3 regions of the Streptomyces sp. CB03238 genome follow, and region 3 is predicted to be linked to each of the others. Evidence: riboswitches for the same ligand, from Rfam matches in the RefSeq annotation. Region 3 holds a riboswitch; each other region holds the start of a gene.
What was found. Region 3 has a riboswitch for cobalamin ahead of cobN (cobaltochelatase subunit CobN). Riboswitches for the same ligand answer to the same signal wherever they lie in the genome.
Positions count from the first base shown of each region.

Region 1: linked by a shared signal. The riboswitch ahead of BKD26_RS30005 (energy-coupling factor ABC transporter permease) and the one ahead of cobN (cobaltochelatase subunit CobN) in region 3 are both predicted to bind cobalamin.
Region 2: linked by a shared signal. The riboswitch ahead of BKD26_RS25085 (MFS transporter) and the one ahead of cobN (cobaltochelatase subunit CobN) in region 3 are both predicted to bind cobalamin.

Region 1 is NZ_NBCN01000021.1:3,776-13,939, forward strand. Features, by position in the region: gene BKD26_RS29960 (SpoIIE family protein phosphatase/ATP-binding protein) at 1-2,136, shown strand, start outside; gene BKD26_RS29965 (GAF domain-containing SpoIIE family protein phosphatase) at 2,145-3,452, opposite strand; gene BKD26_RS29970 (DUF5133 domain-containing protein) at 3,541-3,837, shown strand; gene dhaK (dihydroxyacetone kinase subunit DhaK) at 3,866-4,858, shown strand; gene dhaL (dihydroxyacetone kinase subunit DhaL) at 4,872-5,486, shown strand; gene dhaM (dihydroxyacetone kinase phosphoryl donor subunit DhaM) at 5,483-5,887, shown strand; gene BKD26_RS29995 (DUF2637 domain-containing protein) at 6,705-7,427, shown strand; gene BKD26_RS30000 (DUF1918 domain-containing protein) at 7,501-7,695, shown strand; cobalamin riboswitch at 7,866-8,111, shown strand; gene BKD26_RS30005 (energy-coupling factor ABC transporter permease) at 8,140-8,823, shown strand; gene BKD26_RS30010 (energy-coupling factor ABC transporter substrate-binding protein) at 8,820-9,197, shown strand; gene cbiQ (cobalt ECF transporter T component CbiQ) at 9,204-9,953, shown strand; gene BKD26_RS30020 (ATP-binding cassette domain-containing protein) at 9,950-10,164, shown strand, end outside.
Region 2 is NZ_NBCN01000014.1:82,573-92,736, reverse strand. Features, by position in the region: gene BKD26_RS25100 (cytochrome c oxidase assembly protein) at 1-714, shown strand, start outside; gene BKD26_RS25095 (hotdog fold domain-containing protein) at 787-1,536, shown strand; gene BKD26_RS25090 (amino acid adenylation domain-containing protein) at 1,546-4,290, opposite strand; cobalamin riboswitch at 4,911-5,032, shown strand; gene BKD26_RS25085 (MFS transporter) at 5,368-6,612, shown strand; gene BKD26_RS25080 (condensation domain-containing protein) at 6,623-8,362, shown strand; gene BKD26_RS25075 (hypothetical protein) at 8,430-9,269, shown strand; gene BKD26_RS25070 (hypothetical protein) at 9,353-10,045, shown strand; gene galE (UDP-glucose 4-epimerase GalE) at 10,042-10,164, shown strand, end outside.
Region 3 is NZ_NBCN01000007.1:596,535-606,698, reverse strand. Features, by position in the region: gene BKD26_RS15935 (precorrin-2 C(20)-methyltransferase) at 119-1,615, opposite strand; gene BKD26_RS15930 (precorrin-8X methylmutase) at 1,621-2,268, opposite strand; gene BKD26_RS15925 (cobalamin biosynthesis protein CobG) at 2,265-3,461, opposite strand; cobalamin riboswitch at 3,480-3,616, shown strand; gene cobN (cobaltochelatase subunit CobN) at 3,650-7,285, shown strand; gene BKD26_RS15915 (GNAT family N-acetyltransferase) at 7,282-7,974, shown strand; gene BKD26_RS15910 (SDR family oxidoreductase) at 7,988-8,854, shown strand; gene BKD26_RS40270 (hypothetical protein) at 8,857-10,164, opposite strand, start outside.

The sequences.
Region 1 (10,164 bases), on a different contig from region 3:
CTCGGCGCCGGTGCGGCCGCGCTGGCGCTGTCCACCGCCGGGACGGCACTGGTGTCCAGGCGGCTCCGGCGGCAGACGCACGGCATGGGCCCGGCGGAGATGACCCGGATGTACGAGCACCACCACGCGGTGCTGCACGCCGTACGGGAAGGCGTGCTGATCATCGCCGCGGACGGCCGGGTGCTGCTGGCCAACGACGAGGCGCGGCGGTTGCTGGACCTGCCGGTGGACGCGGAGCCGGGGCGGGTGGCGGACCTGGGGCTGGACGGAGAGACGGCGCGGTTGCTGGCGTCGGGCGAACCGGTCACGGACACCGTGTGCCTGGCCGGAGACCGGCTGCTGGCCGTGAACAAACGGCCCACGGCGCCCTACGGGGGCCAGGCGGGCAGCGTGGTGACGCTGCGGGACACCACGGAACTGGCGACGGTCACCGGGCGCGCGGAGGTCGCACGGGAGCGGCTGAAGCTCCTGTACGACGCGGGAGTGCGGGTGGGAGCCACGCTGGATGTGACGCGCACGGCCGAGGAACTCGCGGAGGTGTCCGTACCGCGGTTCGCCGACGCCGTCACCGTGGAGCTGCTGGACGCCGTCCTGCTGGGCGAGGAGCCACCACCCGGGACGAGCGCCGAGTTGCGCCGCGCCGCCGTCCACGGCGTGGGAGCGGACCGTTCCCTCCGCCCCGTCGGCGAGCTGATCCGGTTCGCTCCCACCGGTCCCGTCGCCACCGCGATGGTGACCGGCCGGGCGGTCCTGGAGACCGAGGTTCCGGAGCAGGGCTTCCGCTCCCTCGTCGCGGTGCCGATCCGGGCGCGGGGCGTGCCGCTGGGCGTGGCGAACTTCTGGCGGGCGAGCACCTCCGCACCGTTCGAGGAGGAGGACACGTCCTTCGCCGAGGAGCTGGCCACCCGGGCGGCGGTCGCGATCGACAACGCCCGCCGCTACACCCGCGAGCACACCATGGCCGTCACCCTGCAACGCAGCCTCCTGCCCCGGGGCGTACCCGAGCAGAACGCCCTGGAAGCGGCGTACCGCTACCTCCCCGCCCGGGCCGGGGTGGGCGGCGACTGGTTCGACGTCATCCCGCTGTCCGGCGCCCGGGTGGCCCTGGTCGTCGGCGACGTCGTCGGCCAGGGGCTGCACGCCGCGGCCACCATGGGCCGGCTGCGTACCGCCGTACACAACTTCTCCACCCTGGACCTGCCTCCCGACGAGCTGCTGAGCCATCTGGATGAGCTGGTGGCCCACATCGACACCAACGAGGACGCCCCGGAAGACCGGGACGGTCGGGGAATCACCGGCGCCACCTGCCTGTACGCCGTCTACGATCCCGTCTCCGGGCGGGTGGCCGCCGCCACCGCCGGCCACCCGCAGCCCGCGGTGGTCCACCCCGACGGGAACGTGACCTTCCTGCGCATGCCGGTCTCGCCGCCGCTGGGCCTGGGCGCCGGAATGCCCTCCGAAAGCGCTGAACTGACCCTGGCCGAGGGCTCGAAGCTGGTGCTCTACACCGACGGGCTGATCGAGGACCGCGGCCGCGACCTGGACGCCGGCATGGAAGCCTTGCGTACCGCCCTGACCGGGACCGACCGCACACCGGAGTCCACCTGCGCCGCGGTGATCGAGGCCATGCTGCCCGCCCAGCCGAGCGACGACATCGTGCTGCTGGTCGCCCGCACGCGCCGCCTCGACCCCGCGGACTTCGCCGAGTGGGAGGTGCCCCGTGACCCCGCGGCGGTGGCCCCGGTCCGCACCGCCTGCGCCCGCCGCCTGGCGGACTGGGGCCTGGACGACATCAGCTTCAGCACCGAACTCATCCTCAGCGAACTGATCACCAACGCCATCCGCTACGGCGGTGCCCCGATCACCGTCCGGCTGCTCCACGGCCGCAACCTGATCTGCGAGGTCTCCGACGGCAGCAGCACCTCACCCCACCTGCGCCGGGCCAAGGCCACCGACGAAGGCGGCCGCGGCCTGTTCCTCGTCGCCCAGTACGCCGAACGCTGGGGCACCCGGTACACCCCCGAGGGCAAGGTCATCTGGACCGAACAATCCCTCCACGGCGGAGCGGTGGAAGCCCCGGGACTCGACGACGCCCTGCTCGACCAGTGGAGCGACGAGGGCGACGAGGCGCTTTGACCCGTCGGTCAGGGGGCGCTGGAGGCAGTGGGGAGGCGTGCGGCCAGAAGGGCGACGTCGTCGGTGTGGTCGGCCGTCAGGCCGGCGAGGAGCTCGTCGCAGAAGGTGTCGAGGGGTTCGCGGGCGAGTGCGGCGGCGTGCTGACGGAGCCGGGTCATGCCGTTGGTGAGGTCTTCGCCGCGGCGTTCGATGAGCCCGTCGGTGTAGAGCAGGACCGTCGAACGGGCGGGGAGGGTCTCTGTGGCGTGGGGGCGCGGCAGGTCGGGTTCCACGCCGAGGAGGAGGCCATGGCCGCCGTCGAGGTGACGGGTGTCACCGTCGTAGGTGACGAGGAGGGGCGGTGGGTGCCCCGCGCTGGAGTAGGTGAGGGTCCATGCTCCGTCGTCGCCCCGGTCGAGCAGGGCGTACAGGCAGGTGGCGGTGGCGTGGGGGTAGAGGGAGTGGTGGGCGAGGTCGAGGCGGCGCAGGATGTGACCGGGCGGTTCCTGGCGGTCGCAGCCGATGCCGCGCAGCATGTTGCGCAGCTGGCTCATGGTGATGGCGGCGCGCAGGTCATGGCCGGTGACATCGCCGATGATCATCGTGGTGCTGCCGTTGGGCAGGGGGAAGCTGTCGTACCAGTCGCCGCCGACCTCGGCGGTGGTGGCGGCCGGCGCGTAACGGGCGGCCAGCCGTACCGGGCCCGATCCGGGCAGCGTCGGCAGGAGTGAGCGCTGGAGGCGTTCGGCGATGTGCTGGGTTTCCCGGTAGAGGCGGGCGTTGTCCACGCCGAGCGCGATGCGGTGGGTCAGGTCCTCCACCGTGGCCAGATCATCGGCGGTCAGCGGTGGGCGCTTGTTCGTGCGGCCGATGGTCAGCGCGCCGAGCACCTGACGGCGGGCCCGTACGGGCGCGACGATGGCGGTGTCGGTGCCGAGCTGGTCGAACAACTCCAACTGCCGGAGGTGCAGTGGATCAGCCGCTTCGCCGGGGCTGCGGATGTCCGCCGCGGTCAGCAGCAGAGGGCCGGCACCGACGAGCACGCGGGCCAGCGGTCCGACGGGGTCCTCCGGCACGTCGGGCAGCAGACCGGTCAGGCCTCCGACGGGCAGTACCGCGGGGTCGCGGTGGACGACGCTGACCCGGCGCGGGCGGCCGTCGTCCTCGAGCAGGTCGACCGCGCACCAGTCGGCCAACTGGGGGACGACGATGCGGCAGACCCGCTGCACCCCAGCGTGGGGATCGAGCGTGCTGGTCATGGCAGTGGTGGTCTCGGCCAGCAGCGTCAGCCGGTCCAGCGCCCGCTGCACCACATCGTCCACCTCGAAATCGTTCACTCCCGTTCTCTTCCCGCGGTGGGTGGAAACCACCGGCGCACACCCCCGGACGGCCGTCCAGGGGTGCTGACTGTGCGGAGTCGGGAGCATGAAGTTCATGGGCGTGGGAAATACGTACGGCACCCTGGTGTGTCGTTGGAGGGCTGCGATCGTGCTGATTCCGGACCCGCGCTGTGTGAGAACGCTGCTTGCCCGATACGCGAGTGCACGCATCGCACTGGCGGAGAAGAGTGAGCCGGCATGGCAACGAGAGCTGGAGGACGTCACCTACACGCTGTGTGTGGTGACCGGAAGCCGCTCGATCGCCGACGCCCTCGCGGCTGCCGACGCGCTCCTGGCGAAGCCCGCGGCATCAGGCACCACAGAAACGTCCCTGGCGGCTTGAAAGGCCACGGCACAACTGGGAGATACCGTTGAGAATGCTCATCAACGTGCCCGAGAGCGTCGTCGCCGACGCCCTGCGCGGCATCGCGGCCGCGCATCCCGAGCTCACCGTGGACGTGGAGAACCGGGTCGTCGTACGGCGGGACGCGCCCGTCGCCGGGCAGGTGGCGCTGGTGTCGGGGGGCGGGTCCGGGCACGAGCCGTTGCACGCCGGGTTCGTCGGGCCCGGGATGCTGGCGGCGGCCTGTCCGGGCGAGGTGTTCACGTCGCCGGTTCCGCAGCAGATGGTGCGCGCGGCAGCCGCCGTGGACAGCGGGCGCGGGGTGCTGTTCGTCGTCAAGAACTACACCGGTGACGTGCTGAACTTCGAGATGGCGGCCGAGCTCGCCGAGGACGAGGGCGTGCAGGTCGCCAAGGTCCTCGTGGACGACGACGTGGCCGTGTCCGACAGTACGTACACGGCCGGGCGGCGCGGAACCGGGGCGACGCTGTTCGTGGAGAAGATCGCGGGCGCGGCCGCCGAGGAGGGCGCGCCGCTGGAACGGGTGGAGGCGATCGCCCGGCGGGTGAACGCGAGTTCGCGGAGCTTCGGCGTGGCGCTGAGCGCCTGCACCACGCCCGCGAAGGGCAGCCCGACGTTCGACCTGCCGCCCGGCGAGCTGGAGTTGGGCATCGGTATCCACGGCGAGCCGGGCCGGGAGCGGCGGCCGATGATGACTTCACGGGAGATCGCCGACTTCGCGGTGGACGCCGTGCTGGAGGACCTGAAGCCCGGCGGGCCGGTGCTGGTCCTGGTGAACGGCATGGGCGCGACACCTCTTCTGGAGCTGTACGGGTTCAATGCCGAGGTCCAGCGCGTGCTGGGCGAGCGGGGCGTCGCCGTGGCCCGTACGCTCGTCGGCAACTATGTGACCTCGCTCGACATGGCCGGCTGCTCGGTGACCCTGTGCCAGGCCGACGAGGAACTGCTGCGGCTGTGGGACGCGCCGGTGCGGACCGCCGCGCTCCGCTGGGGACGGTGAGACGGTGACGGCCATGCTGGACGCGGACTTCTTCCGGCGCTGGATGACCGGCGCGGCCGCCGCCGTGGACCGGGCGGCGGACCGGCTCACCGAGCTGGACTCGGCCATCGGTGACGCCGACCACGGCGCCAATCTGCAACGCGGCTTCGCCGCCGTGGTCAAGGCCCTGGAGGGCGAGCCGGCCGGGACGCCGGGGGCCGTGCTCACGCTGGCGGGGCGACAGCTGATCTCGACCGTCGGCGGTGCGTCGGGTCCTTTGTACGGGACGCTGCTGCGGCGCACCGGCAAGGCGCTGGGCGACGCCGCCGAGGTGGCGCCCGTGCAATTGGCCGAGGCGCTGCGCGCGGGCGTGACCGCGGTGGCGGAGCTCGGCGGGGCGAAGGCCGGGGACAAGACGATGCTGGACGCGCTGGAGCCGGCCGTCGAGGCGCTGGCCGAGTCGCTCGGCGAGTCGTTCGCGGCGGCCGCGGAGGCGGCGGACCAGGGCGCCCTCGCGACCGTACCCATGCAGGCCCGCAAGGGCAGGGCGAGCTATCTCGGTGAGCGCAGCATCGGGCACCAGGACCCGGGCGCCACGTCCTCGGCCCTGCTGATCGCCGCCCTCGCGGGGGCGGAGGGGCCCCGGTGAGCGCCCGGGTGGGCATCGTGCTCGTCTCGCACAGCGCGGCGGTCGCGTCCTCCGTGGCCGATCTGGCCCGGGGCCTCGCGGGCGGCGGGGTGACGGCGCCGGTGGCGGCGGCGGGCGGCACGCCGGACGGCGGGCTCGGCACCAGCGCGGAGCTGATCACCCAGGCGGTGACGACGGTCGACGGCGGGGCGGGCGTGGCCGTCCTGGTGGACCTCGGCAGCGCCGTCCTGACGGTGAAGGCCCTGCTCGCGGAGGGCGACGAGCTCCCCGACGGGACCCGGCTGGTCGACGCGCCGTTCGTGGAGGGCGCGGTGGCGGCGGTGGTCACCGCGTCGGCGGGCGGTGACCTGGACGCGGTGGCGACGGCCGCGTCCGAGGCGTACGGCTACCGCAAGGAGTGAGGCGAGGCGCTGCCGAAGAGGGGCGGCGGCCCCTGGCCTCTCCCGCACGCGGACGGAACGGTGTCCCGCGCACGGCCAAGACGCTCGACGACGTCCGTGACCGGCGGACTCGGCCCACACCGCAGCGCGGCCCGGTTTCGGCCGGTCAGGGTTTCCGCTGCGCTCGCCACTTACAGGAGAAGCGGCTTTTCCGGCGCAGAATATGACTTGCCGGAAGGTGATTCATCATTCCAACGGGCGTTCCGCCCGGCTCGTTGGTCGACCACGAGCGACAAAAGGGCGAGTTACTGGCGTGTCCGAGACACGCCACAGTCCGATAAAAGACCCGTCGAAGCACCCATATGCCCCAATGGCGTCACCCGAGTGACGCGCATCCGGATCATGATCGAAGGCGTTAGGGGGACTATGACCACCGCACCAACACCTGTCTCGTCTCCTCGCGGCTTCCTCGGAGGAGGTTGGGACAACCGCCCTCGGGCCACTCGGGCAGGTAAATGGACATTGACCCAGAGGTTCGGCGCATATCCCGTCGGCAAAAGCGCGACTTTGCACAATGACAGCCAGTGCATCGAATTGCATTACTCCTCCTCGGTCCTGGAGGACTTCTTGATGGCGATGAGCCGCATTCAGGCCGAGTTCGACCGCCGATCACAGGCTCTTGAGCCGGTCGCCGTCCACGGCGGCGAGTTCCCGGGACAGCGCTGTCATGTATGAGACGCACAGTCGCCGGGACCAGCCCTCTTCTCACTCACCGTCGGATTTCCCCACCCCGCCGTCGCCCGAGAGCCGGCCCTATCGTGCGGCCGGCCGTCAGCCGCTGCCTCCCCTGGGTCCGCTGGACCCGCTCTGGGACCCGGCGGAGGAACTCGCCTGTCTTTTGCAGGAGTCCGTGCCTCCCGAGCACGTCGACGCGTTCGCGTCCGCGGTACCGGTGCAGGAGACCGCCCATGACGCGTTCGAAGCCGACCACTCACTGGCCGGCCTGGAACAGATCACCGCCCAGCTGTCACCGGTGCGGCCCCCCACCCCGAGCCACCGCCGTGTCTCCCCGAGGAAACGCGCGCTCACTCCCCTGCAGACAGGGAGCTTCTTCACTGCCGCGCTCGCTGCTGTCATCGTCTCCATGGTCAGCGTCTACGGCGGCATGGTCACCTACGACCCGTTGCGCCACGTCGCCGAACCGCGCACTCCCCGCCATGTGGTCGGCTGGTGGCCTCTGCTCGTCTACGGCCCCTGGATGGTCGCGTCCCTCTCCATTCTGAGAGCGGCCCTCCACAGGCGCCGCGCGGCCCATTCCTGGTGCGTCGTACTGCTGTTCTCGACCATCGCCGTCATACTCTGCGTGGCGCAGGCCCCACGGACCATCACTGATGCGGCCGCAGCCGCCCTGCCCGCCGTCGCGGCGCTGGCCTGCTTCCAGCAACTCGTCCGCCAGATCACGCTGACGCGCCCCCCTCGCCAAGCAGCGCCCCGGCACCGCAATGTCACACCCTCACCACCCCCACCACGGCGCGAGGGATCGACTCCTCCGATCCAGTGACACCGTGCATGCGGCCATGCCGGCGCGGGGATTTCCTCCCGCGACCGGAACCGAATCGGCAGGAGGCACGATCATGCAGGCCAGCGTGGGTGACAGGCTGCTCGTCCATGGACGGATCGTCGGGCAGGGCAACCGTACGGCAGAGATCATCGAGGTGCTGGGGTCGGACGGCACGCCGCCTTACCGTGTGCGCTTCGAGGACGGGCACGAGACCATCATGTCGCCCGGCCCGGACACCGTGGTGAGGCACTTCCCCTCCCACGGCTGAGGCTCTCGAGCCGTCTGCCGCACCCGAAGGCCCTGCCGGGACGTCCCGGCAGGGCCTTCGGGCTGTCCGGGCGGGCGAGCACCGTCTTGGCCCGGCCAGGCTGCGCCCGGCCCGTCGTGGCCCGGCCCGGCCGGCGCCGGCCGGTGCCGACCGGACGCCCGCGCTGGTGCGCGGGTTGTGATGTACCTGGTCAACGCACTACTGTCACAGGGCCTTGGTGTACGGGAAACCGGTGCGGTACCGGTGCGGCCCTCGCCACTGTGATCGGGAAGTCCGGCTCCACTCCCTGGGAAACCACCCCGGGAAAGCCACTGGAACACCGCGGGAGACCGCGGGGTCCGGGAAGGCGGAGTCGCGGCGGCATACCCCATGCCATCCCGTCAGCCAGGAGACCGGCCAAGGCGCGTTGTCCATCCACGAGGTGCTGGAGAGGGTCTCCCAACCATGCATATTGCCGAGGGGTATCTACCCCCTGCACACGCGGTCGCCTGGACCGTCGCGGCCGCTCCCTTCGTCGCCCACGGCGTACGGGCCCTGACCCGGGAGGTCAAGGCCCATCCCGAATCGACTCTCCTGCTCGGTGCGTCCGGTGCCTTCACTTTTGTCCTGTCTGCCCTGAAGATTCCGTCGGTGACGGGCAGTTGCTCGCACCCGACCGGTACGGGACTCGGCGCGATCCTGTTCCGGCCGCCGATCATGGCGGTGCTGGGCACCATCACCCTGCTCTTCCAGGCGCTGCTGCTGGCACACGGCGGCCTGACGACCCTGGGCGCCAACGCCTTCTCGATGGCGATCGTCGGCCCATGGGCCGGGTTCGGGGTGTACTGGCTGCTGCGCCGCTTTGACGTGCCGCTGATGGTCAGCGTGTTCTTCGGGGCGTTCGTCGCCGACCTCTCCACGTACTGTGTCACCAGCGTGCAGCTGGCGCTGGCGTTCCCCGACCCGAGCAGCGGTGTCGCCGGTTCGCTGGCGAAGTTCGGCTCCATCTTCGCGGTCACCCAGATTCCGCTGGCGGTCAGCGAGGGCCTGCTCACCGTGCTGGTGATGCGGCTGCTGACGCAGTCCAGCAAGGGCGATCTGGCCCGGCTCGGCGTCCTGCCGATGAAGAAGGAGGCCGTGGCCCGATGAGCCGTAACGCCAAGATCAATACGCTGCTGCTGCTCGTCGTGGTCGCGCTCGCCGTCCTCCCGCTCGCGCTGGGGATGGGTGACCACAAGGAGGAGCCGTTCACGGGCGCCGACGCGCAGGCCGAGACGGCCATCACCGAGCTGAAGCCGGACTACGAGCCGTGGTTCAGCCCGCTGTACGAGCCTCCGTCCGGCGAGGTCGAGTCGGCGCTGTTCGCGCTCCAGGCCGCCATCGGGGCGGGGGTGCTGGCGTACTACTTCGGGCTGCGGCGCGGGCGCCGGCAGGGCGAGGCACGGGCGGGCGTGGACGCGGGGCCGTCGGGCCCCGACGCAGCCGAGGCCACCGGGGCCGGCGGCCGGCAGCCCTCCGTCTAGCCGCCGATGCTGCCGATCGACGCGGCGGCGCACAGCAGTCGCTGGCGCCGCCGTCACCCGTGCGAGAAGGCCGTGCTGGGCTTCGGCCTGACGGCGCTGGCCGTGTGCCTGCCGCCGTGGCCGGGCGCCGTGCTCGTCGCCGCCGCGACCCTCGTGGTGCTGCTCGGCCCGGCCGGGGTCGCGCCCCGGCAGCTGTGGCGGGCGTGGCGCATCCCGCTCGGCTTCTGCGTGACGGGCGCGGTTCCGCTGCTGTTCCAGGTGGGTGGGACGGGCGGGTTCATCACGCCGGCGCCGGACGGGCTGGTGCACGCGGGGCAGTTGCTGCTGCGTACGTCGGCGGCCTCGCTCGGCGTGCTGCTGTTCGCGTTCACCACGCCGGTGTCCGACGTGCTGCCCCGGCTGGTGCGGGCCGGGGTGCCGGCGCCGGTCGTCGATGTGGCGCTGGTGATGTACCGGATCAGCTTCCTGCTGCTGGACGCGGTCCGGCGGATCCGGGAGGCGCAGGCGGCGCGGCTCGGGCTGACGAGCCGGGCAGCCACCTGGCGGTCGCTGGCGGGCCTGGGCGCGACGGCGTTCGTGCGCGCCTTCGACCGGGCGGCGCGGCTCCAGACGGGGCTGGCCGGGCGCGGTTACGTCGGAACGCTGCGGGTGCTGGTACCGCAGGTGGCGGTCTCCGGGCGGTTCCTGGGCGCCAGCGCGGCGCTGCTCGCGGGTCTCGTCGCCCTGACTCTCGTACTCGAAAGGTTCCTGCCATGAATCGTGACGCCGTCGTGGAACTGGTCGGTGCGGGATACGCCTACGAGGACGGCCCCGCCGTGCTGCGGGGCGTCGACTTCACCGTGCCCGAGGGGCGGTCCATCGCGCTGCTCGGCCGTAACGGCAGCGGCAAGACCACGATGCTGCGGTTGCTGAGCGGCGGGCTGCGGTGCGCGAGCGGGCAGTTGCGCCTGGAGGGGCGGGACGTGTC
Region 2 (10,164 bases), on a different contig from region 3:
GCGGCTCGCCTGCGCCGCCGGGGGGACGCGTGGCCGTGGTGGCGGGATGTGTTTTTCACCGGCGGGAGCGCCGCGCCGGCGTGGGCGGTGGTGGGCGGGCTGCCGGGCGGTCCGTTCACCGCGCACATGGCCCAGCACCTGCTCGTCGGCATGGCGGCACCCCTGCTGCTGGTCCTCGCCCGCCCCCTCACGCTCGCTCTGCGCAGCACGCCGGCCGGCCCCGTACGGCGGCGTCTGCCGGCAGTGGCGCGTTCACGGCCCGCCGGATGGCTCGCGTTCCCGCCGGTGGCGGCGCTGCTGGACATCGGCGGCCTGTGGCTGCTCCACCGCACCGAACTGTTCGCCACCACCCAGCATCACCCCGTGTGGCACCTGGCCGTGCAGGCGCACGTACTGGCCGCCGGAGTGCTGTTCACCTTCACCATCTGCCAGGTCGATCCGGTCCGCCGCCGGTGGGGCCCGGCCTTTCGCGGTGTCACGCTGCTCGCCGCCGGTGCCGCCCACGCCGTACTCGCCAAGACCCTCTACGCCACTCCGCCTCCCGGCACCGCGTACGACACGGCGGACCTGCACACCGGCGCCCAACTGATGTACTACGGCGGCGACCTGGTCGAGCTCGCCCTCGCCGTCACCCTGGCCACCCAGTGGTACGCGAGGACCGGCCGCGCCCACGCCCGCCGCGCCGTCCTCACCGGTCCGCAACAGGCCGGCTGACCGCGGCCTGTGACCACTGTCACCCGCTCGTCCGGCACGGTGTGCACGAGGCGGTGTGGTGAGGTGTGGACCATGACGACGACCGACTCGACGACCGACTCGACGCGTGACGCGATCGTGGTGCCGCAGCTGTATGTCGGCTATCCCGGTGTGGCCTTCGGGGGCTACGTCGCGGGCCTGCTCGCCCAGCGTGTGGAGGCCGGGACCGTACGGGTGGACTTCCGCGGTCCCGTGCCGGTCGGGACGCCCGTGCGGATCGCCGGAACGGCGGACGGCGGCTGCGAGTTGGGGCACACTGGCCGGCCGCTGGTGACGGCGGCGCCCGCTCGCGGGCTGCTGCTCGACGTGCCCGAAGCGCCGTCCTGGGACGAGGCGTCGGCGGCGGCCGAGGCGTTCCGGGCGGACCCGCCCGACGGTGTGATCGACTGCTTCGGCTGCGGTCTCCGTACGCCCGGACGCGGCCTGCGCCAGCATTGCGCCCCGGTGCCGGGCCGCTCCGTCGTGGCCTGCGGCTGGACCCCGGGGCCCGCCCTCGCCGGCCCGGACGGCCTCCTCCCGCCGGAGCTGGTCTGGGGCGTCCTGGACTGCCCCGGCAACTGGGCGGGCCGCCTGCTCGGCACCCAGCGACCGGGCGCGGTCACCGCCTCCCTCACGGGGACACTCCTGCGCCCGGTGGTCGCGGGCGAGCCGTGCGTCTCGTACGCCTGGCTGCTCTCCGAATCGGGCCGCAAGCATCACATGGGCGTCGCCCTCGCCACGGCCTCCGGCGACCTCTGCGCCCTGGGCGAGTCCCTCTGGCTCGACCCGCGCCCCCAGGGCTGAGCTATCACCTCACGCGCCGTGTCCGAGCCGCAGCAGGGCCGCACGGTCCACCTTGCCGTTGACCGTGCGGGGTAAGTGCGGCAGGACCAGGATGCTTTCGGGGACCATGACGGCGGGGAGCAGTTCGGCCATCCGCGTCCGCAGGGTTCGTTCGTCGGCGAGGTGTTCGGCGGGTGCCGTCGCAGGCGGTGTGGTGGAGGCGAGGGCGAAGGCGATCAGGCCCGTTCCCGTGTCGTTGGGGACGACGACCGCCTCGCGGATGCCCGGCTGGGCCTCCAACCGGGCCTCCACGGCGCCGAGTTCGACCCGGTGGCCACGGATCTTGACCTGGTGGTCGCGGCGGCCGACGAAGTCGAGTGTGCCGTCGCGGTTCCAGCGGACGAGGTCCCCGGTCCGGTACATGCGCGCGCCGTCGACGTCGGCGAACGGGTCGGTGAGGAAGACCTGCCGGGTCGCCTCCGGCCTGCCGTGATAGCCGTGGGTGACGCCGGCGCCGCCGATGTACAGCTCGCCGGTGACGCCCACCCGCACCGGGCGGCGTTCCTCGTCGAGTACGTACAGCCGGGTGCCCGGGACCGGTCGGCCGATGGTCACGGGCCCCGGAGCGTCGAAGCGCGCATAGCTGGCCCAGACGGTCGCCTCGGTGGGACCGTACTCGTTGACCAGCGCCACCTTCGTGCCGGACAGCAGCTCGAAATGACGGTGCAACAGTGACTGGGGGAGCGGCTCACCCGCGACGGTGACCGTGCCGAGGGAGCGCAGAGCGTCCAGGCCCAGGTGCTCGGCCGCGTCGAGCAGGACGGCATACAGGGACGGTACGCACAGCAGGTGGGTGACGCCGTGCCGGGCGACGAGCCGGACCAGCAGGCCGGGGTCGCGTACCTCTTCCGAGGTGGCGACCACCAGGTGGCCGCCGGCCGTGAGGGTGCCCCAGATCCCCGCGACGGAGGAGTCGAAGGCGAGCGGTGACACGAGGAGGAACACCGGCTCGCCCGGGTACACCGTGCGGCGGGCCGAGGTCGAGGCGGCGAGCTCACGGTGACCGACCAGGACGCCCTTCGGCTCGCCCGTGCTGCCGGAGGTGTAGATGAGGTAGGCGGTGTCCTCGGGTCCCGCGTCCTCGTACGACGCGGGCGTCGCCCGCGGCTCGTCGGGCCGGTTGAGCTGGTCCTCCTCCGTCCAGCTGCCCCGCACCAGCACCCGCGGCAGACCGGGCGCGACGGCGCGGGACGCCGTCAGCGGTGTCACGGCCAGGGCGGTGACACCGCCGTCCGTCAGGACGGAGCCGATGCGCGCGTCGGGGTGGGCGGTGTCCACGGGCACGTAGGCGGCGCCGCAGCGCAGTGTGCCGAGCACGGCGGCGACCATCGCCAGGGAGGGCTCGGCCAGGACGCCGACACGGTGTCCGCGCGTGACGCCGGCCGCGGCCAGTCCGGTGGCGACGTGGGTCGCCCAGGAGTCGAGCTGCCCGTAGGTGACCGACGCGCCACCGCTGCTCACGGCCACGCGCTCGGGGTGGGTCCGCATCCACTCGGTGACGCGTACGTGGACGGGCACGGTGTCGGTGTCCGTGTCCGTCAGCTCCTCCCCGTGGCCCAGGGCCAGGAGCGTGTCCGGACCCACCTCCTCCGCCGGGTCGGGGAGCAGGTCCGCCAGGGCCGTCGCCGCGGACGGTACGGACTCGCCCACGGGGGAGGGGCGGCCGGGGCCCCGCGGGTCCGCCGCCGCGTCGAGCTCCGCGAGCGACCGCTCGATGGCGTGCAGGGTGGGGTCGTGGCGCAGCATGTCGCGGTGGCTCACCTCGACGTCGTACGCGCGGAAGTCACGGAAGCCCAGTTCCGACCAGTCGCGGTCGTCCTCGCCCATCAGCGCCACGTCGTCGGGGTGGTAGCGGTCCGGCGTGGCGAACAGACGCACCGGGATGTCCTGGAGCCGGGGCCGGTAGCCGGTGACGGCCGTCCAGAGGGATCCGTACACACGCAGACGCGCTTCGAAGGAGGCGAGGTCCGCTTCGAGGATGTCCTCGCTCCTGTCCTTCAGCGCGTGGAAGACCTGGGCGGCGTCCAGCTCGCCCGCGGGCACCTCCAGGCCGGTGGCCGCGGCGATGCCCGCCAGGCGCTGCTGGATCAGCTCTTCGAGGACGAGAGGCCGACGGTAGAGCGAGGTGTTGAACAGGGAGACGGACAGCACGTTCCAGCCCCGGGCGCGCAGCTCGCGCGCCAGCTCGTAGGCGAAGGTGCCACCGGAGCAGTAGCCGGCCAGGTGCAGGGTGCGGGGCAGCGCGGACTCCTCCACGACGCGCACGAAGTCGGCCGTCATCTCGTCCAGGACCGTGAAGGGCAGGCCGTCGCGCGGGTCGAGCCCCCGCGCCTGGAGCCCGAACACGGGGCGGTCGAACGGCGCCCCGCCGAAGCGCTGCAGACCGATGACCCCGCCCCCGCCCGAGGGCAGGAGCAGCAGAGGCGCTCCGGCGCCCTTCTCGTTGAGCGTCACGAGCCGCTTGCCCGACGCCGGTACGCCGCGCCGGATCCAGTCGCTGATGCCCCGGAACGTCTGGGCGTCGAACACGACCTGCACCGGGAAGTCCGTACGGAACGCCTTGCACAGTGCCGTGGTCAGGCGTGCAGCGGCCAGCGAATTGCCACCGGAGTCGAAGAAGTTGGTGTCGAGTGACGGGGGCGTCGAACCGAGGACGCGGAACCACTGTGCTGCCACGACCACTTCCACGGCATCGCGTTCGACGAAGGACGACATGGTGGGGGACTCCCTTGGATGACGGGGCGGATCAGGGATGCGGGTGGAGACAGGGACACGGCTACGACTACGGCTGGTCCGCGGCTACGGATACGCACGCCGGTCGGGCTCGCCATGGGCGTGAGCGACGGCGGTACGGAGGAACGCGCTGCGACGGGTGTGCCTGCGGGTGCGGCTGATGACAGCCGGCTCTCCGCGCAGTACGCATCGCACAGTTCATGGTGGCCGGCTCGCCCCCGGCACACCCGCCGGACCCTAGCAGATGGTTCGAACACGCGTGTGTGGCAAGGGCTTTGAGCGAGCGACGTCACATGCGCTTTACAATCCGGCGGGAGTGTGCAACGTTTTCGATCAGCGCCGGGCTCGTGCTGGAGGCGCCGACAGCGGTCGCACGTCCCGACCGGACCGACCGACCATCGGTCGACCAGGACCGCTCCGCACGTACACACCACCGTTTCGGGGGAAACGACGATGAAGACGCCGCATTGGCATCGCTCGCGCAGGCTTGCCGCCCCAGGGGTACGGCAAGCCGATTGACGCGGCCTCCACCCGTGTAGGGTGACGCTCCATCGCCGCCAACTCCCTTCGGGTTCACGGTCTTTGGACTGCGTCGAGCGAACACACAACTTCACCGGGGCGGCAGGGCCCAGGAAGCCGGTGCGAATCCGGCACGGTCCCGCCACTGTGACTCAGGCTCCGCCTGACAGTCAGGAACTGACCTGCCGCCTTTCTTTCCGACCGCTTAGGGGACGTGGAGATCCCTGAAGGAGGCATTTCGACATGGCACGACCCATCAGTACACGCCACCGGCGCATCTCGCGACGCACCTGCTCACCGTGATCTGAGACCGGAACCATCCGAGTCCGGAGCGCCTGCCTGCCTGCCCGGCCGGCGAAAGCTTCGGCGAATGGGTCGGCGAATGCCTCGTTGAACGCATTCCACCGACACACACACCGCGCCCACCGTGCCCGCCGCCCCGGGCGCGCGCGGCGTTGGGGACGCGTCCTGTCAACCACCCGCCCGGAAGGGGCTGTTCGTCTTGCTCGTTCCCCGGCTCCCGAGGGCAGGCCATCGACCATGACCGACCTCGCGACCCCACCACCCGCTCTCGTTCCCCTCCGCCGCAACTGGAGGTTCCAGAGCTACTGGCTGGGCACCACCGTCGGTGCCATCGGCACGTCGATGTCCCTCCTGGTGTATCCCCTCCTGGCACTGTCCCTGACCGGGTCGCCCCTGCAGGCGGGACTGCTCGCGGCGACCCAGTCCGCCACGGCCGTCCTGCTCGGCATACCGGCCGGTGCGCTCGCGGACCGGTTCAGCCGGCGCAACCTCCTGCTGTCCTCCGAGGCGCTGAGAACACTGGCGACCGCGGCCGTCCTCGTCGCCGTGGCCACGGGCGCAGCGAGCGTCGCCGGGCTGTTCGCGGCGGCGGCCGTGCTCGGCGTCTCCGGTGCGATCGGCATGCCCGTACGGCGCCTGGCGCTGCGCTCCATCGTGCCGCCCGAGCAACTGCGCCAGGCCCTGAGCCAGGACGAAGTACGGGTGAACATCGCCATGCTCGCCGGGCCGCCGCTGGCCGGGCTCCTGTTCGCGGCGGGACCGGTCCAGCCCTTCGTCGCCGTGCTGGCCTGCTACGTGGCGTCGATGGGCTCCGCCTTCCTGACCCGGCTGCCGGCGACCGGGCAGCAGCCAGGCCCGCTCAAGCCGTCCGTCCTGTTCAAGGGCGCGACGGTCGGCCCCCGGATCGTCTGGAGGGACGCGGTCCTGCGCGCCGTCACGGGGCTGATGACGATCGAGAACTTCATCTTCGCCGCACTCAACCTGATACTCATCAACCACTTCCAGCGGCAGGGCGTCGACGCACGCACCATCGGCCTGGCATTGTCGGGTGAGGCCATCGGCTACCTCACCGGCGCGGCTCTGGTGACCCGGCTGCACCGCCGGTTCCGCCCGGGTGTGCTCCTGCTCGGTGTCGTGTGGACCTCCCTGCTGGTGACGGCCGCCCTGCTGCTCCCCGCCTCCCCGATAAGCGTGTTCTGCCTGCTCTTCCTCATCTCGCTGGGGAAGCCGGCCCTGTACGTACTGATCGACGTCATCGTCTTCCAGCAGGTGGACGACGCCGTCCGTGGGCGGGTCATCTCCGGCAGCTTCACCGTCCTCGCCGTAGGGGGTCCGCTCGGAAGTGCCGCGGCCGGGCTGCTGCTGGGGCACCTCTCGCACCACACCGCGATCGGGCTCCTCTGCCTGGTTCTTGTGATCCCCCTGTGCGCGGCGACCGTTTCCCGGAAGCTGCGCCGCGCCGACTGGCCGGACCAACCCTAAGGACACGCACGTGAACGCAGAACGACCGCGTCCCGGCACCCTTGACGCGACCGCCGTCCAGGACCTGGTCCGCGCCCAGGCCGCGGACGTACTGGGGCACCATCCGGTCCACGCGTCGGACAACTTCTTCGCCCTGGGCGGGGACTCCGTGCGGGCCGGGCGTCTGGTGATGCGCCTGGTGAAGGCGCTGCCCGGGGACGGTGCCGTCGACATCCAGGACGTCTTCGGTGCCGCCGACTTCGCCGACCTGGCCGCGCGGATCGACGCGCGCCTGCGCGACGCCGCCGCGGCATCGACACCGGCCACCGGTGACCCACTGGACGTCCATGACACGCGCGCCACCGGCGGATACGTCGAGTCGTCCCCGGAGCACGCTCCGGGCCGCCGGCCCGTACCGCTGTCGTACGGTCAGCTCCGCAGGCTGCAGCGGGACGCCGATTCCGTCGGGGCGCGCATCCCGCACCATGTCTCCACGTCGTTCCGGATCCACGGGCCTCTGGACCCGGCCGGCCTCGAAGCCGCGTGCCACGCGCTCGTCGGACGGCACGAGGCGCTGCGTACGGTCTTCGAGCTCGACCTCCGGCACGGCCGGCACCGGGCGTACCGGCTCGATGCCCACCAGCTGGACCTCTCCCGCCTGTTCCGGGTACGGCGACTGCCCTCCGAGGCGGAGGTGGAGGACGAGGTGACGGCCGAGCGGACGGCCCTGTTCGACCTGGCCACCGAGGCGAAGGTGCGGGTCCTGGTGCTCGTCACCGGCGAGGACGCGGCCACGGTCGTGGTCACCGCCGAGCACCTGGTGTGCGACGGGGACTCCTTCGCGATCCTGCTCCGGGATCTGGCGGCTCTGTACAACGCCCGCGTCACAGGCGCACCGCACGATGCCGCACTGCCGCAACTCCCGCCGCGCTGCTGGGCGGAGGAGGAGAAGCGCCGGCACCACGCCGCACTGGAGGAGCGGCTGGCCCACTGGCGGAGCCGGCTCGACCCGCTGGAGGCGCTGCCTGAGGTCCGGCTCACGGGCATGCGGGATCCTGACGTGTGGCCGACGACCGCGGCCCAGGTGCACGGCCGGCTGTCCGCCGCCACCGTGCGGCGGCTGCGCGAGACATGCGCGGCCGAGTCGGCGACGCTGTTCTGCGGGTTCGTCGCGGCCCTGGCGCTGGCCGTCCTCGACGACGCGGGCCACACCGTGCCGGGCATGGTGAGCCCGACGTCCGGCAGGCCCGCGGGCTGGGAGGACGACGTCGACTGGTTCGCGACCTCGGTCATCCACCGCTTCCGCATCAACACACAGCTGACCGTCGGCGACGTGGTCCGCTCGGCGAAGCAGTCCGTCGCCTCGGGCCTCACGCACTCCGTGCCGCTGCCGCTGCTGCTGGAGCACCTCCAGTTCAACAGGGACCTCGAGCAGCGCTGGCGCCCCTGGCTGTACCTGGCGGTCGACGCCGAGGACGGCTCGCCCCTTCCGCTGCACGGCGTGGACGTCGAGCCCGCGGTCGCCGATGCGCGGCTGGCCCTGCGGGCGGGCGTGACCGTACGGGTGGACGTGCACGACCTGCACGACCCGGGCCAGGACGCCGTGGGCGCCACCGTGCTCTTCCAGTACGAGCGCGAGGTGTGGCCCAGCGAGCGCGCCGAGGCCTTCATGGAGACGTTCACCCGGATGGTGGCCCTGGTCTCCGAGAACCCGGCCGGCATCGATGTCGCCACCCTGCTGCGGACCTCCCGGCCCGGCCCCGGCCGGTAGCGGCCGCGTACCCCCTCCTCACCGCCCGGCCCCACCCAACCCCCCACCCACACTTCAGGAACAGCTCATGGCGCACCTTCCGAGCCCTCGGACGACCAAGGGCACTACGGCGACGGCCACGCCGGACACGCGGCCCGTCCTCCTCGTCCTCGACTACCCGGGGCACCGTCCCGAGGCGACCCTCTCCGACCTGCGCCTGGAGGACGCCGGGTTCGACGTGCGGTACCTCCTGGCACGCCCGCTGCCCAGGGACCTCACCGCCGAGACGTACACCAGGCGGGCGCTGGAGGCGGCGGGAGACGTGCCGGGGGCCGTCCACGCGGTCCTGGCCTACTGCATGTCGGCCTCGCCGGCCCGGCACGTCGCCGAACTGACCTCGGCCACCCGTCTTCTCCTGTTCGACGCGGAGCGCTCCACCGCCGCGACCCTCGCCGCTGAACTGCTCGCCGCCCTGCGTTCCTACGACGAGGGTGCCCAACTCCCCGACTGGTGGAGCGAGGACGCCCTCGCGCGCCGTCCCGAAGCGGTCATGGAACGGATCGAGGCCCACCTCTTCGAGGTGATCCGCACCGCGCTCGCCCAGGACGCGGGCGACCCGGGCCCGGACGCGGTGGAGGACCCCGCGGTCAACCAGGTCGCCCGCAGCCTGATGGGTACGTACCTCGACTGGTTCGCCCACCTCGTGGCGGCGTACGACGCCGACTCCCGCGCCCGAGCCGGCACCCGCGCCCCCTCCTGTGCCGTCGCCCACATCGTGTCGGCCGGGCACCTCCTGCCCGACGACTGGCCGGGCATCGGCTCCGCGGCCCGCCACGAGGTGGAGACCGGCCGGATCGGCCTCGCGGCGGCCGAGGAGACGCGGGGCCTGGCCCTGCGGATCCTGCGGCCGGACAGCCCGGTGACATGAGCCGGAGCGTTCACCGGGGGCCATGCCCGCCGGCCGGAGGGCCGGCGGGTGGAGAACCAGCAGCACATACGGGGGGAAAGAACATGCCGAGTCCGCTCGGGGGAAATCCGCCGGACATCCGGACGGGGACCGTGGCCACGCTCGGCCCCGCCGGTACGGACGCGCACGCGGAGGCGGCCCGCCATTTCGGCCGGGTCCTGCTCGCAGACTCCTTCAACGCGGCCATGGACCTGGGCCTGTCCGAGGGCGTGCTGGTGCTCGTCGCGGCCGGGTTCGTGGAGCGTGACGAACACACCCTGGTGGACAGCTGGGTGGACATGCACTTCCGGAACTACGACCGGATACGTCTGGTGGCCACCTGGGAGAGCCCGACCAAACCCATGTGCGTCGCGGTGAACCGGGCCCGCGCCACCTCCCTGGACACCGTGGATTCCATCGCCATACACCCGGCCACGGCGGCCTTCGCACGTAAATTCGTACCGCATGCCGTGCCCCGCTACGTCAATGCCAAACCGATCGCCGTCCAATGGGCCGTGGAAGGGCTCGTGGACGGCTGCATAGGATCGCTCGACATCGTCCAGGAGAACAGCGAACTCGACGTCAAGCACATCTGGCAACCAACCATGGTGTGGTGTCTGTACGAGCCCAAAAGCGTCCCTGTCCCGACCGTCCATGAAGCGGAAAGTGCGTCCGCTACACTGTTGCAAAAATCCTGGACGGGGAAGAATCGGTCCACACCCGGACAACCCCGCGCGGACAATAGGGAGCGCTCATGAAGGTCCTTATCGCCGGTGGTGCCGGCTTCATCGGCAGCACCGTCGCCTCCGCCTGCCTCGACGAAGGCATCGAGCCCGTCATTCTCGACAATCTGGTGACCGGGCGGAAGGAATTCACG
Region 3 (10,164 bases):
GACCAACGTCGTTCACGTGAAAGGGAATCACGGGAACTTCAGACGCTCTTGTGACTCGTGAGGCGGGGGCAGGGTTGCCCCGCCCCCGCACGTATTTTCGAGATGGACGTCCGGACCGCTAGCCGTACCGGCGCGGCGTCCAGGCGATCGTCCGGCCGTCGCCCCGCTCGACCGCTCGCGTCTGCGACGAGCCGATCAGCAGCAGCGTCCGCATGTCGACCTCCGACGGCTCCAGGGTCTTCAGGGTCACCACGCGAACCGACTCCTCCGGCCCGCCGACGTCCCGCGCCACGACCACCGGCGTTTCGGGCGCGCGGAGTTCGAGCAGCAGCTCGCGGGCCGCCGCGACCTGGTGCGTACGGGACTTCGAGCCCGGGTTGTACAGGGCCAGCACCAGGTCCGCGCCCGCCGCCGCGCGCAGCCGCTCGGCGATCACGTCCCACGGCTTGAGCCGGTCCGACAGCGAGATCGTCGCGTAGTCGTGGCCCAGCGGGGCGCCCGCCTTCGCGGCGGCGGCGTTCGCGGCGGTCACGCCCGGCAGGACGCGGACCGGGACGTCCGCGTACGCGGGCTCCGAGGCGACCTCCAGGACCGCCGTGGCCATGGCGAACACGCCCGGGTCGCCGCCCGACACCACCGCCACGCGGCGCCCGCGCCGGGCCAGGTCCAGGGCGAACTCGGCCCGCTCCGACTCGACCTTGTTGTCGGAGCCGTGCCGGTTCTGGCCGGGGCGTACCGGGACCCGGTCCAGGTAGGTGGTGTAGCCGACCAGGTCGTCGGCGTTCACCAGCGCGCCGCGCGACTCGGGCGTCAGCCACGGCGCGCCCGCCGGACCGGTGCCCACGACCACGACCTCGCCGCCGGTCTCCCGGCTCGCGGGCGCTTCGGCGTCGATACGGGAGGGCAGCACGGCCACCGAGAAGTACGGCACGGACTCCGGGTCGACGTCCGCCAGCGCCCCGGTCCGCTCGCCCGCCATGAACGCCCGCTCCACGTACCGGGCGTCGTCCAGCCGGCCCGCCCGCTCCAGGGCGCGGCGCACGGTCGGGAAGGTCCGGCCGAGCTTCATGACGACGGCCGAGTCCGTGGCCGCCAGCCGCGCCGCCAGCTCGTCCTCCGGCAGCGTGCCGGGGATGATCGTCAGGACCTCCTCGGCCTCGCACAGCGGCTCCCCGAGCCGGGCGGCCGCCGCGCTCACGGAGGTGACCCCGGGGATCACCTCCGTCTCGTAGCGGTGCGCCAGCCGCTTGTGCATGTGCTGGTACGAGCCGTAGAAGAGCGGATCGCCCTCGGCGAGGACGGCGACGGTCAGGCCCGCGTCCAGGTGGGCGGCCAGCCGCGCCGACGCCTCCTCGTAGAAGTCGTTCAGCGCGCCCCGGTAGCCGCCCGGGTGGTCGGTCGTCTCGACGGTGAGCGGGTACATCAGCCGCTCCTCGATATGGTCCTCGCGGATGTGCTCCGCCGCGATCGACCGCGCTATCGAGCGGCCGTGCCGCGCCGAGTGGTACGCGATCACGTCGGCGGCCGCGATGGCCTTCACCGCCGCCACCGTCATCAGGTCCGGGTCGCCGGGGCCGAGCCCCACGCCGTACAGCTTGCCGCTCGTGCCCGTCATGCCCGTCATGCCTGGATCTCCGCCTCGTGGGCGATCGCGTTGATCGCCGCGGCCGCCATCGCGCTGCCGCCCCGCCGGCCCCGCACCACCAGGTGCTCCAGGCCCGGGAACGCCGCCAGCGCGTCCTTGGACTCGGCCGCCCCGATGAACCCGACCGGGATGCCGATCACCACCGCCGGGCGCGGCGCGCCCGCCCCGATCATCTCCAGGAGCCGGAACAGGGCGGTGGGGGCGTTGCCCACCGCGACGACCGACCCTTCGAGGCGGTCACGCCACAGCTCCAGCGCGGCCGCGCTGCGCGTGGTGCCCAGCTCGGCGGCGAGCGCCGGGACGGACGGGTCGGAGAGCGTGCAGATCACGTCGTTGCCGGCGGGCAGCCGTTTGCGGGTGACGCCGCTCGCGACCATCTGCGCGTCGCACAGGATCGGCGCGCCGGCGCGCAGCGCCTCGCGGGCGCGGGCCACCACGTCCGGTGTGTACGCCAGGTCGCGGACGAGGTCGACCATGCCGCAGGCGTGGATCATCCGTACGGCGACCTGGCTGACGTCGGCCGGCAGGCCCGCGAGATCCGCTTCGGCGCGGATGGTGGCAAAGGACTGGCGGTAGATCTCCGCCCCGTCCTTCTCGTAGTCGAACACTCTGCTCTCGCTCATTTCGTCGATCCTTGTACGGTCACCACGGTCTGCTGGTACGCACCTTCGCCGGTCGCCACCATGTCGGTCCACGCGCCCTGCGGGTGGCCGCAGCGGCGGGCGCACCCCGACCAGTGGACGGGCAACTCACCCTCGCGGGGCCGCGCGTCCGTCCGTACGTCGGACAGGGACTTGGCGCAGCCGGGGCGTCCGGTGCACGCGGTGACACCGATCCAGGGGGAGTCGGTACGGGTGAGGAACCCGGCCTCGTCGAGGGCGCGCAGCCGCTCCTCGGCCGCCGCCCGGCCGGCGAGGCCCGGCAGGACGAAACCGCGCCACGGGGTGACGCGTACCTCACGCGCGGGCAGCAGCGCCCGGAACTGGGCCGTCGTCACCCGGCCGAGGCGGGCCAGGACGGAGACGACGGAGTCCGTGCCGTCGCCGATGACGCCGGGCGCGGGCGGCCCCCCGGCCGGCAGGCCGGCGTCCGGTACGGGCTCCGCCGCGATGCCGGCCCGCCGCAGGTGTCCCGTCACGTCCACGTCCTGCCCCGCCGGCAGCTCCCGCACCCGCCACGCGCCGGTGCCCGCCTCCCGGGCGGCCGCGAGGAACGCCCCGGCCGCCGCGAGCGCGGCGCGCGGCGCGTCGGCGGCCGCCACGCGGTATGTCCGGTCGGCGACCCGCAGCAGGGCACCGCCCCCCGAGGCTGCGAGCAACGTCACATCCGGGGCCAGGCCCGCCACGTCCCCCCGCCCGTCGTCCACGGCGAACAGGAAGCGGCCGGAGAGCTCGGGCGTCCAGTCCTCGGCGCACAGGAGCTCGTCCAGGCGCGCGGCCCACGCCTGCACCTCCGCGCCCGCGAGCGGCGAAACCACCATGTTCCGTACCCGTTCGTGCCGTTCGGAGGGGAGGAGACCCGCCTCCCGCAGCACGTCCGCCAGCCCGAGCCCGCAGCCCTCGCCGAGGCCCCGCAGCTCGATGTTGCCGCGCGAGGTGAGGGAGAGGTGCCCGTCGCCCAGGCGGTCCGCCGCGTCCGCGAGCAGCAGGACTTGACGGGACGTCAGCACTCCGGTGGGGAGGCGGAGGCGGGCCAGGGCGCCGTCATCGGCATGGTGCAGCCGCAGCGCACCCGGGCAAGCGTCACCGCGGTCGCGGACACGGTCCCGTATGTGAGCTTCACCCCGGTCCTGGGGATTTGGTGAGCTGGGCGGCATGGCGGCGAGCATACGCGCAGCCTCTACTATGCAGACGGCACAGGGTCCCAGGGCCCTAGGGAGGAAGCCCGGTGAGAATCCGGCGCGGTCCCGCCACTGTGAGTCCGGCCGAACCGGACGAGTCAGGAACTCCCGCCGTCCTACGACCACCCGGGGCGCGGACACCCCGAGGAAGGCCTGCGCACGCCATGACGCACGCGACCACGCCCGCCACCAGCCCCGAGGCGACGACGATCCTGCTGCTGTCGCACTCCGACACGGACCTGCTCAGCGCCCGCGCGGCCGGCGGGCCCGTGGAGTACCGCTTCGCCAACCCCGCCCGCCTCCCCCTGGACGACCTGGACGCCCTCCTGGGCGGCGCCGACCTCGTCGTCGTACGGCTCCTCGGTGGCATCCGCGCCTGGGAGGACGGCCTTCAGGTCCTCCGCGCGACGGAGAAGCCCCTCGTCGTCCTCACCGGCGAACAGGCCCCCGACGCCCAGCTGATGGAGACCTCCACCGTCCCGATCGGCATCGCGGCCGAGGCGCACGCCTACCTCGCCCACGGCGGCCCGGACAACCTGGAACACCTCGCCCGGTTCCTCTCCGACACCGTCCTGCTCACCGGCCACGGCTTCGAGCCCCCCGCCGCCGCCCCCACCTGGGGCCCCCTGGAGCGGACCGCGCGCACCACCACCGGCCCCACCGTCGCCGTGCTGTACTACCGCGCCCACCACATGAGCGGGAACACGGCGTTCATCCACACCCTGTGCGACGCCATCGAGGACGCCGGCGCCCAGGCCCTCCCCCTGTACGTGGCCTCCCTCCGCGCCCCCGAGCCGGAGCTCCTGGAGAGCCTGCGGACGGCCGACGCCGTCATCACCACCGTCCTCGCCGCCGGCGGCACCAAGCCCGCCGAGGCCCAGGCGGGCGGCGACGACGAGTCCTGGGACGCGGGCGCCCTCGCCGCGCTCGACGTACCGATCCTCCAGGCCCTGTGCCTGACCGGCTCGCGCTCCACCTGGGAGGAGAACGACGAGGGGCTCTCGCCGCTCGACGCCGCCAGCCAGGTCGCCGTCCCCGAGTTCGACGGGCGGCTCATCACCGTCCCGTTCTCCTTCAAGGAGATCGACGCCGACGGCCTGCCCGCGTACGTCGCCGACGCCGAGCGCGCCGCGCGCGTCGCCGGGATCGCCGTACGCCACGCCCGGCTGCGCCACATCCCGAACGCCGACAAGCGCCTGGCGCTGGTCCTCTCCGCGTACCCCACCAAGCACTCCCGCATCGGCAACGCCGTCGGCCTCGACACCCCCGCGTCCGCCGTCGCGCTGCTGCGCCGACTCCGCGAGGAGGGGTACGACTTCGGCGGCGAAGAAGTCCCCGGTCTGGCGTCCGGCGACGGCGACGAGCTGATCTACGCCCTCATCGAGGCGGGCGGCCACGACCAGGACTGGCTCACCGAGGAGCAGCTGGCCCGCAACCCGGTCCGCATCCCGGCCGCCGACTACAAGCGCTGGTACGCCACCCTGCCGGAGGAGCTGCGCGAGAACGTCGAGCAGCACTGGGGCCCGCCGCCCGGCGAGATGTTCCTCGACCGCTCCCGCAACCCCGAGGGCGACATCGTCCTCGCCGCCCTCCGGCGCGGGAACCTCCTCATCCTCATCCAGCCGCCGCGCGGCTTCGGCGAGAACCCGATCGCGATCTACCACGATCCCGATCTGCCGCCCTCGCACCACTACCTGGCCGCCTACCGCTGGATCGGCACCCCGGCCTCCGACGGCGGCTTCGGCGCCGACGCCATGGTCCACCTCGGCAAGCACGGCAACCTGGAGTGGCTGCCCGGCAAGAACGCGGGCCTGTCCGCCGCGTGCGGCCCAGACGCGGCCCTCGGCGACATTCCGCTCATCTACCCGTTCCTGGTCAACGACCCGGGCGAGGGCACCCAGGCCAAGCGCCGCGTCCACGCCACCCTCGTCGACCACCTGGTGCCGCCGATGGCCCGCGCCGAGTCGTACGGCGACATCACGCGCCTGGAGCAGCTGCTCGACGAGTACGCGCAGATCTCCTCCATGGACCCGGCCAAGCTCCCGGCGATCCGCGCCCAGATCTGGACGCTCATCCAGGCCGCCAAGCTCGACCACGACCTGGGCCTGGAGGACCGCCCGGACGACGACGGGTTCGACGACTTCCTCCTCCACGTCGACGGCTGGCTCTGCGAGGTCAAGGACGCCCAGATCCGCGACGGCCTGCACGTCCTCGGCGGCGCCCCCACCGGCCCCGAGCGCGTCAACCTCGTCCTGTCGATCCTCCGCGCCCGCCAGATCTGGGGCGGTACGCAGTCCCTGCCCGGCCTCCGCGAGGCCCTCGGCCTGGACGAGTCCGCCGCGACCCGCACCACCGCCGACGAGGCGGAGGCCAAGGCCCGCGCCCTGGTCGAGGCGATGGAGGCCGCCGACTGGAACCCGGCCGCCGTGCCCTCCGTCGCCGAGGGCCACGGCGAGCAGGTGGCCGCTATCCTCGACTTCGCCGCCCGCCAGGTCGTCCCGCGCCTCGCCGCCACCACCGACGAACTCGACAACGCCGTCCACGCCCTGAACGGCGGCTTCGTCCCGGCGGGCCCCTCGGGCTCCCCGCTCCGGGGCCTGGTCAACGTCCTGCCGACCGGCCGCAACTTCTACTCCGTCGACCCCAAGGCCGTCCCCTCCCGCCTCGCCTGGGAGACCGGCCAGGCCCTCGCCGACTCCCTCCTGGAGCGGTACCGCACCGACAACGGCGAATGGCCGACCTCCGTCGGCCTGTCCCTGTGGGGTACGAGCGCGATGCGCACCGCCGGCGACGACGTCGCCGAGGCGCTCGCCCTCCTCGGCATCCGCCCCGTCTGGGACGACGCCTCCCGTCGCGTCACCGGCCTGGAGCCCATCCCGCTCGCCGAGCTGGGCCGCCCGCGCATCGACGTCACCCTCCGCATCTCGGGCTTCTTCCGTGACGCGTTCCCGCACACCATCGGGCTCCTCGACGACGCCGTCCGCCTCGCCGCCTCCCTCGACGAGCCGGCCGCCGACAACCACGTACGGGCCCACGCGCAGGCCGACCTCGCCGAACACGGCGACGAACGCCGCGCCACCACCCGCATCTTCGGCTCCCGGCCGGGGACGTACGGCGCGGGCATCCTCCAGCTCATCGACTCGCGCGACTGGCGCACCGACGCGGACCTCGCCGAGGTCTACACGGTGTGGGGCGGTTACGCGTACGGGCGCGGCCTCGAAGGCAAGCCCGCCCGCACCGAGATGGAGACCGCGTACAAGCGCATCGCGGTGGCGGCCAAGAACACCGACACGCGCGAGCACGACATCGCCGACTCGGACGACTACTTCCAGTACCACGGCGGCATGGTCGCCACCGTCCGCGCGCTCAAGGGCACGGCCCCCGAGGCGTACATCGGCGACTCGACCCGCCCCGAGACGGTCCGCACGCGCACGCTCGTCGAGGAGACCTCCCGCGTCTTCCGCGCCCGGGTCGTGAACCCCCGCTGGATCGAGGCGATGCGCCGCCACGGCTACAAGGGCGCCTTCGAACTGGCCGCGACCGTGGACTACCTCTTCGGGTACGACGCCACCACCGGCGTCGTCGCCGACTGGATGTACGACAAGCTCACCGAGACGTACGTCCTGGACCCGGAGAACAAGGCGTTCCTGCAGGAGGCCAACCCCTGGGCCCTGCACGGCATCGCCGAGCGGCTCCTGGAGGCCGAGTCGCGCGGCATGTGGGCCAAGCCCGACCCTGCCGTCCTGGAACAGCTGCGGCAGGTGTTCCTGGAGACCGAGGGCGACCTGGAGGACAAGTGACCATCACGGTGGGCGGCGAGGACAAGGAACTGTCCGCGCGCCTCGACAAGGAGCTGACCGCCTTCAACAACGCGGCCACCGGCGCCCACGACGAGGCCGAACTGTCGGTGCGGGCCACCGACGACGAGTCCGGCGAGATCGTCGGCGGGCTCACCGGCTGGACGTGGGGCGGCCTCGGCGGCGTCAGCATGCTGTGGGTGCGGGACGACCAGCGCGGTACCGGGCTCGGTACGAAGCTGATGCGCGCGGCGGAGGACGAGGCGCGGCGGCGCGGCTGCGACCGCATGATCGTGTCGTCGTTCTCGTTCCAGGCGCCGCCCTTCTACCGGCGCCTGGGGTACGTCGAGACGGGCCGGTCCGAGGGCATCCCCGGCGGGAACGTCGACGTCCACTTCTACAAGTCCCTGGAGCCGTCCGCCGCGCCCCTCTTCCGGCTGGCGGTGCTGCTGGACCATCCGGCGGACGCGGTCGAGGACGCCCTGGCGTACGAGGAGAAGGCGCTCGCCCTCCTCCCGCGCCACGGCGGCCGGCTGGAGCGGCGGCTGCGCACGGCCGACGGCCTGTCGGAGGTCCACCTGCTGACGTTCCCGTCGGAGGACGCCTACCGCGCCTACCTGGCCGACCCGGAGCGTACGCCGGACGGCCGCATCACCGCGCGCGTGCTGGAGGTCACGGAGGTCTACGGCTGACAGACTCGGCCGTATGTCCTCCGTGATCGCTGTGACCGGGGCGAGCGGCCGTATCGGCGGCCGCGTCGCCCGCCGCCTCGCCGACCGGGGCGTGAAGACACGGCTGCTCGGCCGCGACCCGGCCCGGCTGCCGGAGCTGCCGGGCGCGGTGAAGGCCGCGCCCGCGCCGTACGGGGACGGCGAGGCGATGCGCCGCGCCCTGGACGGCGCCGGCACGCTGTTCCTGGTGTCGGCGCACGAGAGCCCCGACCGGATCCAGGAGCACCGCACGGCGATCGACGCGGCGCTCGCCGCGGGCGTCGGGCGGATCGTGTACGTGTCGTTCCTGGGCGCCGCGCCGCAGGCCACGTTCACCTTCGCGCGCGACCACTGGCACACCGAGCGGTACATCGAGGCGAAGGGCGTCCCGCACACGTTCCTGCGCGACAGCTGGTACCTGGCCGGGTTCGCCGCGATGACCGGCGAGGACGGCGTCATCCGTGGCCCGGCGGGCTACGGCCGGGTCGCGGCGGTCGCCCACGAGGACATCGCGGACGTCGCGGCGGCGGTCCTGCTGGGTGAGGGGGACCACGACGGCGCCACCTACGACGTCACCGGCGAGGAGGCCCTCACCCTCGCCGAAGCGGCCGCCGAACTCTCCCGCGCCACCGGCCGCACGATCACCTACGTCCCCGAGACCCGCGCCGAGGCCTACGCCTCCCGCGCCCGGTACGGCGCCGAGCACTGGGAGGTCACCGGCTGGGTCACCTCCTACGAGGCGATCGCCGCCGGCGAGATGAGCACGGCCGCCGACACGGTTCGCCGCCTCACCGGCCACGCCCCGATGACGCTGCGCCAATACCTCACGGCCCACCCCCGCTCGTACGCCCACCTGGACTGACGTCACGGCTCCTGGGCGTAGAGGAAACGCTGCCCCTCGTCCGTCTTGGACGTCACCGTGAACGTCCCCTTCAGGCTAGGGGACGTGAGCGTCAGCGTCCTGCCCTTCAGTGACACGGTCCTGTCCCGGGGGTCGAGGGGGGTCCCGAAGTAGATCTGTCCTTCCATGGGGACCTCGGCGACGGTGACGCCGTCGATGTCGAGATTTCCACCGCGCAGCCTGAAGTGCAGACGGGCCTTGGGGACGATGGTGAGGGGCACTTCGTCCGTGGTGTAGAAACCCGACCCGCCCAGGGTGCTGATGGCCGCGCTCAGGGGAGCCAGCAGAATCCACTTGCTCTTGTCGTTCATGCCGGCGACGAAGGGCTCGATGTCCGGCGCCAGTTTCCTGTCGGAGGCGGCCGCGCTCTCCTCGATGCCGCGCTTCACGTCCGGGGGCATGGACTGCGCGGCGGGCACGACCCCTTTCAGGACGACGTCCTGGGGAGTCACCGGCTCCTCGACGAGGGCCTGCCGCGCGTTCAGCCCCATGGCGTCGGCGGTGAAGAGGGCGCTCGCGCCCACCGCGTACGGCTCGAAGTTCTTGTTCACGGCCCTCAGCGGCTTCAGAGTGCCGGTCAGCCGGCCCCGCACCTGGGCGGGGTCGTCGGGATCCTCCACCAACGCCATGGCCACGGCCATCGACTCGAAGTACCGCGCCGAACCTTCCAGCGCGTCCAGCATGGGCTGGGCCTTCGCCTCATCCGGGTACTTCGCCGCCCAGGTCCGCTGCCAGTGCGCGGCCGCCGCCAGGTGCTTCCGGCGCTCGGCCGGCTCCTTGTAGGCGGCGAGGAGGCTGTTGTAGACCATCGCGCGGTACATCCGGGGCTCGGTCCGCGTCGGATAGTGCTGGGCCCGGGTGTCCTCGCCGCCCTCTGCCTTCTCCTCCAGCGCACGGAGCGACTCCCAGACCCAGCCGCCCTTCTTGTCCTGCTGTACGTAGGTGTGGAACTGCTCGTGCGTCGCGAGCCCGAAGGTGCGTCCCGCCACGTCGGCCGTGTCGAAGCCGGTGGGATCCACACCCGCCGTGCGCGCCGGCCTGACGATGATGCCCCGGCGCCCGTCCCAGGTCACGGCCCCGAAGCCGCCCTCGTTCGGCGGGACGGTGACCCCGCCCTTCGCCAGATCCGCGAGCGGCACCTCCCGCTTCCCGTCCTTGTCGACCGCCCACGCGCCCCGCCCGTCCGAGACCAGCAGGACATGGCGGGTGAAGTCCGCGCCGGGCCAGATCCTCGACGTGCGCGGCCAGACGGCGGCCACGTGCTCCTGAAG